One region of the Bacillus sp. LR--39 genome, then DNA from elsewhere that is predicted to be linked to it. Evidence: riboswitches for the same ligand, from Rfam matches in the RefSeq annotation. Region 1 holds a riboswitch; the other holds the start of a gene.
What was found. A riboswitch is a leader RNA that binds a small molecule or an ion and turns the genes downstream of it on or off. The one in region 1 is predicted to bind lysine.
Positions count from the first base shown of each region.

Region 1 (3,349 bases):
TGGAAAAAATCGCGCCGACAATCGCCATTAAATATGACAAGCTCAGCAACATTGATCAATTCAAAGAGTTTGCGAAAATGACAGGCACTGAAGATAAAGCAGACAAATGGCTGGCTGAATGGGATAAGAAAACCGCTGCCGCTAAAACAAAGGTTCAAAAAGCGGTCGGCTCAAAAACCATCTCCATCATGCAGACAAACGGAAAAGACATCTATGTATTCGGTAAAGACTTCGGCCGCGGCGGAAGCATCATTTATGACAAACTCGGGCTGAAGGCCACAAAACTGACGCAGGAAAAAGCCATTAATCAAGGGCCGGGCTACGCCAGCATTTCACTCGAGAAACTGCCTGACTTCGCGGGAGACTACATCTTTATGGGGCCATGGCAGGCCGGCGGTGACGACAAAGGCGTGCTTGACAGCTCAATCTGGAAGAACCTCGATGCCGTCAAACAAAACCATGTCTATCACATTGATCCGATCGGCTTCTATTTCTCAGACCCGATCTCACTTGAAGGCCAGCTCGACTACATCACAAAAAGCTTAACGAAGTAACCCCGAAGCCGCTGTCACAGCGGCTTTTTATTACGCTTTACACTTGACCGTTTTTTCAGCGGACGCACTGACCATTTAACCGCATTCGAGACCATTCATTATATACACGCCGTCAAAACGTAACCCGCCGCCGCAAACAAAAAAGACATCTCACAGACGTGAGATGTCTTTTTGTCATACCGATTGTCTGTTGTTTGCAAATTTCTTTGAGACGAAAGGATATAACAGCAAACCGACGAAGAACAGCCCGATACCGAGAATAAAGGTCGTTAAATCGGCCGTTCCGGTAATAATGACGTAAAAAGAATAAATGCAGGCAAGGATGGCGATGATACCGTCTCTTACTCTTGAACCCTTTATCTCGTCATACGTTTCACCCGTAAAAATGAGCTTCAGGCTGTAAAACGCTGATACGAGATACGGAATCAGATAAGCGAGCGTCGCCGCCGTCGTTAAAAACGTAAATGCGTCACTGATCGTCCGGGAAATAACTGAAAAGATAAAGATCTGTGACATCACGTTCGTTACGATTAACGACACAACCGGGCTTCCCTGTTTATTCGTTTTTGCAAAAGCAGCCGGAAAGTCTCCTGATTTCGCCGCTTGATACGGAACTTCAGAGCCGAGAAGAATCCAGCCGAGCATCGTTCCGAACAGACACAAAATCGCCAGAATCGCCATGATGACGCTTCCCGCATTGCCGACGATCGCGTACAATACGTCAACAAACGGTTTTTCCGAGCCGACAAGCTTACCATGCGGAAGCACGCCCATCGTAATCAATGTTACGATGATATAGATGCCAAGCGCGATCAATAATCCGGTAATAGTGGCGCGTTTCACATCGCGCTGCGAACGGGCGCGCCCGGATAAGATGACTGCCGATTCAATTCCGACGAACGCCCATAATGTTGAAATCGCCGCATTGTGGATCTGCCCGCCGATTCCCTCAACTGTGTGAGGACCTGTTTGAACCGGAAAATAAAAATGATCGAAAAACGACGTTTGAAACACAAATAAACCTGCAATGATAAAGAAAATAAATCCTAATACTTTTGAAAACGTCGTGACGAAATTTAATTTACTCGCACCGTTAATGCTGGTGACGAGAATCGTGTGAGTGCCCCATAATAAAACCGTACATACGGCAAACGTCAGCAGCTGGCCGAGCGTAACCGCCTGACCGCCGATCGAAAACATTTCACGCTTATCCGTTAAAATCGGGAAAAATGATGTTAAATATCCGGCAAGGCTCGTGATGATCGCCACGTTGCTGATCCAGCTCGCCACCCAGTAGCCCCACACCATCGTGAAGCCCGCTGCATTCCCTTTTTTCCGATCGCTGAACAGCGCACGCGCATAGCTTTGCGGCCCCGCCGTCAGCTCAGGCTTGCGGATGGATAAGTGGCCGAAGACCAGCGCGATCATTAACACACCGGCTCCCGTTAAAAGCCATGCCGATGTGGCGCCGAACGGGCTCGCGATTTTTGCGAGCGAACTCGGAAGCGAAAAGATGCCCGAGCCTACCATATTTCCTACGACAAACGCCGTTAATAACCAAAAACCCCATTTTTTCGTCTGTTCCATTCCTGTACCTCCTGGTTGTTCATTCGTACGGACCAGACCCCGAGATCATATTTACACGCAAAAAAAGCCTGAACAAAAGTCCATGCTTAAAGAAACACACACACCCTTGATCTCCGGATAGCCCTCCGCGAAAAAGCACGCGGCAGTCCTGCACTTATTCAGATACAGTCCCAGCATAAAGAAGGATCGGCTTTCTTTACACTTCGGCGCTGATGCCTTTAACACATGTTTTGCGGCCCCTATCAGCCTGGCATGTGCGACTCATCATCAAGCGCAACCTCTACCTCACCGAGAAAGAGTGAGGATTTTTATCATTCAATTCTACTCAGAGGTTATCAGAGATAAAAAGATCTGTCAAAGGGAAAAATTAGATGGAAAACGGATAGAGCGTTCGCCCTACCCGTCTTATATGGTCAGCGGTTGTTTTTTTTCTTTTGAACAGCTTCTTGAAGCGGATCGTCTTTCAGAGCTGCACCGGCGTCTTCAAGCGCGCCTTGAATGACATTTTTGTTTTTATCGCTGTTTTTTCCTTTTTCTTTGTTAAAGAAAGCCATCTGTATCACCTCTTTATCAAATATAGGTACACCTATAATGTGTCTTTTTCCGCGGCAGAATATGCGGAATCCGCGTCTCCTTCCTTTTGGCGGAACAGGTAAAGTTTGTTGATCAAACATGCATTCTCTTGATATATTTGTAATTCAGGGGATTTTGGCAAAAATAAAAAGGAGAAGCGAAAAATGACAGGAAAAACACACATCATGGGAGGCATCGCTTCTTGTTCCGCAATTGCGTATTATTACGGGTATGATCCGGTCCTTATGACCTCAGCGGGTGCCCTCGGGGCGCTGATTCCCGACATATGCCATACGAAAAGCAAAATCGGCAGAACGCTGCCCGTTCTGTCCAAAATCGTAAGCACGGTGTTCGGCCACAGAACGTTTACACACAGCCTGCTGTTTATGCTTATTATGTTTTTCATTACGGCATCCTATATTCCGAATCCGAGCATTTCCGCCGGACTGATGATCGGAATGGCGAGCCATCTTGTGCTTGACGCATGGACCGTCAACGGCATTAAACTGCTGTTTCCGTCCGCCATCCGCTTCCGTCTTCCCCTTTATATGAGAACGGGGAGCTTTTCGGAGCAGCTTGTGCTGGCCGGCTTAACGATTGTATCCTGCTATTATTTATACGAACTGGTTCACGGC
Region 1 covers NZ_JBSIOT010000002.1:774,258-777,606, reverse strand. Annotated here, with positions in the region: gene ACWHAR_RS13650 (iron-hydroxamate ABC transporter substrate-binding protein) at 1-554, shown strand, start outside; gene ACWHAR_RS13645 (amino acid permease) at 729-2,141, opposite strand; lysine riboswitch at 2,252-2,432, opposite strand; gene sspJ (small acid-soluble spore protein SspJ) at 2,555-2,695, opposite strand; gene ACWHAR_RS13635 (metal-dependent hydrolase) at 2,879-3,349, shown strand, end outside.

Region 2 (3,349 bases), on a different contig from region 1:
TTTTATAGGATCATCCTGTAATCCTCCCCCATGTTTAAGCTATAATAAACGAAGGAGAGAGGGGAATACATAATATGAAGAATAATTATGAAGCAGCTTTAGAACCTTTAACTGAACTCGACGTCAGCGCATACGGCTACGAATTAATCCGGGAAATCGTGCTTCCGGATATCCTCGGCCCGGAGCATTCATCCATGATGTATTGGGCGGGAAAACGCCTCGCCCGCAAATTTCCTCTTCAATCGTGGGAAGAAATCCCCGCCTTTTTTGAAAAAGCCGGCTGGGGAACTTTGACAAACGCAGGATCAAAAAAACAAGAACTGGAATTCGAACTGGAAGGACCGCTCGTATCCAGCAGGCTCAAACATCAGAAAGAGCCTTGTTTTCAGCTTGAAGCCGGTTTTATAGCCGAACAGATTCAATTGATGAACGATCAGATTGCAGAATCTTATGAACAGGTAAAAAAGAGAGCGGATAAAGTCGTCCTGACCGTAAAATGGGATATGAAGGACCCTGTATAATTGAAAAAAGGCGGTGACTCCAAGTCCCGCCTTTTTGCCTGCCCGTTTATACGGCAGACGGCTGTTTAGAAAGCTCAAACGCATCATGAAGCGCTTCGACCGCTTTCACCATATCATTTTCGCTGACAACCGCTGATACTTTTATTTCAGATGTGCTTACCATTTTGACTTGTACATTTTTTTCCGCCAGTACGGCAAACATGTCCGCGGCGACGCCGGGATTTGAAACCATGCCCGACCCGACAATAGAGACTTTCGCCAGTTTTCTTTCGGTTTCAATTTTTTCATAGTCAAGCGCGTTTTTATATTCTTCAAGCACGGCGACCGTTTGCGCGGCATCTTCCGTTTTCACTGAGAAAGAAATATCCGCTTCCCCATCGTCCGACTGTGTCTGAATAATAATGTCAACGTTGATGTTTCGTTTTGCCAGCGCGGTGAAGATTGTTGAAAGTGTTGTCAATCCGCTTGCAAGGCCTGTAACGGACACCCTCGTGATCTGGTCTTCAAATGCAATTCCTCTGACGATTAAATTCTGCTCCATTGATGATTCCTCCTCAATTAATGTTCCAGCTTCATGTTCTGTGCTTGACCGCACTTCTAAAGGCACTTGGTAGTTTTTCGCGAACTCAACCGCCCGCGGGTGAAGAACACCCGCTCCTAGATTTGCAAGCTCCAGCATTTCATCATAAGAAATTCCTGCCAGTTTTCTCGCTGACCGGACATACCGCGGATCTGTCGTAAATACGCCCGGAACATCTGTATAAATGTCGCATTTATCCGCTTCCAATGCTGCGGCAAGAGCGACCGCCGTCGTATCGGAACCGCCCCGTCCGAGCGTCGTGATGCCGCCGTCTTCCGTTACGCCCTGAAAACCGGCAACGACTGTAATTTTGCCTTCTGCAAGCTGCGAACGAATCGCCGTGATATCAATATCCGTAATTCTCGCATTACCGTGAACGGCTTCCGTGCGGACACCCGCCTGCCAGCCCGTATAAGAGACGGCGTCATATCCTTTTTCCTGAAGCGCCATGGCCAAAAGCGAAATCGTGACCTGCTCTCCCGTAGACAAAAGCATATCCATCTCGCGTCTGCTTGGTTCAGATGTGATTTCAGCCGCGAGGTTAACGAGCGCGTCGGTTGATTTTCCCATTGCCGAAACGACGACTACGACATCATGGCCTTTTTGCTTTTCAGCAATGGCGCGATTTGCGGCATTTTGAATTTTTTCGGCAGAGCCGACGGAAGTGCCTCCGAATTTTTGTACGATAAGACCCATACTAGACCACCCTTTACATTTTGGTTCGTGCGGGTGAGGAGAAAAGAGCGTTTTGTCCACAATAAAAAAAGCAATGAGAGGAATAGCTCTCATTGCTTTTTCATATCATTACGATTGATTATGAACAACGAGATAGCCCTCCAAGAAAATGAATTCTTGACAGCCTTACATTTATTTAATGCAAGGCCAGCAAATCACACCGATGGGATGTGATACACTTCGGCGACGCTCCCCTTTCAGCCTTTTTCGCAGAATCCATCATTCTCCAAAGGCTTACTATTGAAGTTCGCACCTCTATCTTCACCATATAACACGATCTTATGAAATTAGTTCACATTCTAGCAGATTTTTCAGAAAAGCACAATACTATTTTTTTAATTTTTCAAACAGCAGCTGGGCCGCCGCGGCCGGCACACCCGCTTTTTTGATATCGTCAAGGCTTGCTTCCTTCATCTTTTTGACAGATCCGAAATGTTTTAAGAGCATTTTTTTGCGTTTTTCGCCGATTCCGGGGATATCATCCAGAACGGATTGAAAGACGCTTTTTCCTCGGATCTGTCTGTGAAAGCTGATCGCAAAACGGTGAACTTCGTCCTGAATACGCTGAAGCAGGTAAAACTCTTGGCTGTTCCGCTCCAAAAACACCGGTTCAAGCGGGTCGCCGATCAAAAGGTTGGATGTTCGGTGTTTATCATCTTTCGCCAATCCCGCTACCGGGACATCAAGGCCGAGCTCATTCTCGAGCACGTCGCGCGCCGCGTTAATCTGCCCTTTTCCGCCGTCAATGATGATTAAATCCGGCAGCGGAAGGTTTTCGCGGAGCACCCTCGTGTACCTTCTTCTGACGACTTCCCTCATTGAACCGTAATCATCCGGCCCTGTTACGGTTTTAATTTTATATTTGCGGTATTCCTTTTTATTCGGTTTTCCGTCAATAAAGACAATCATGGCCGATACGGGGTTTGTGCCTTGAATATTGGAGTTGTCAAACGCTTCAATCCGATGCGGCGTGTAAATATTCAGCGCTTCGCCGAGCCGTTCGGCTGCACCGATTGACCGTTCCTCATCCCGCTCGATTAACGAGAATTTTTCCCGCAGAGCGATTTTCGCATTTTTGTGCGCAAGCAAAAGCAGCTCTTTTTTCGGGCCTTTTTTCGGCTGATGCACGGCGGTTTCCAACAGCTCGCTGATCATGTCCCTGTCAACGCTGTCAGGCACCAGAATTTCCTTAGGCAGAAAGTGATTGTTTTTGGAATAGAACTGGCCGATGAAGGTCAGAAACTCTTCGTCCGCTTCCTGATACATCGGAAACATGCTGACATCGCGTTCGATCAGTTTTCCTTGGCGAATGAAAAAGACTTGGACGCACATCCAGCCTTTATCGTAGGCATATGCAAACACATCGCGGTCCAGAAGGTCATTCATGGTCATTTTTTGCTTCTCCATCGTCGATTCGATGTGAGCAAGCTGGTCGCGGAATTCTTTAGCCCGTTCAAATTCAAGCTTTTCCGCCGCCTCTGCCATTTTCGCTTTGAGCTCTTTTTTGATTTCG
Region 2 covers NZ_JBSIOT010000001.1:228,277-231,625, reverse strand. Annotated here, with positions in the region: gene ACWHAR_RS01275 (YslB family protein) at 75-521, shown strand; gene ACWHAR_RS01270 (aspartate kinase) at 568-1,797, opposite strand; lysine riboswitch at 1,923-2,102, opposite strand; gene uvrC (excinuclease ABC subunit UvrC) at 2,164-3,349, opposite strand, start outside.
Region 2: it holds a riboswitch for lysine, as region 1 does, so the genes downstream of both, ACWHAR_RS01270 (aspartate kinase) here and ACWHAR_RS13645 (amino acid permease) in region 1, are expected to answer to the same signal.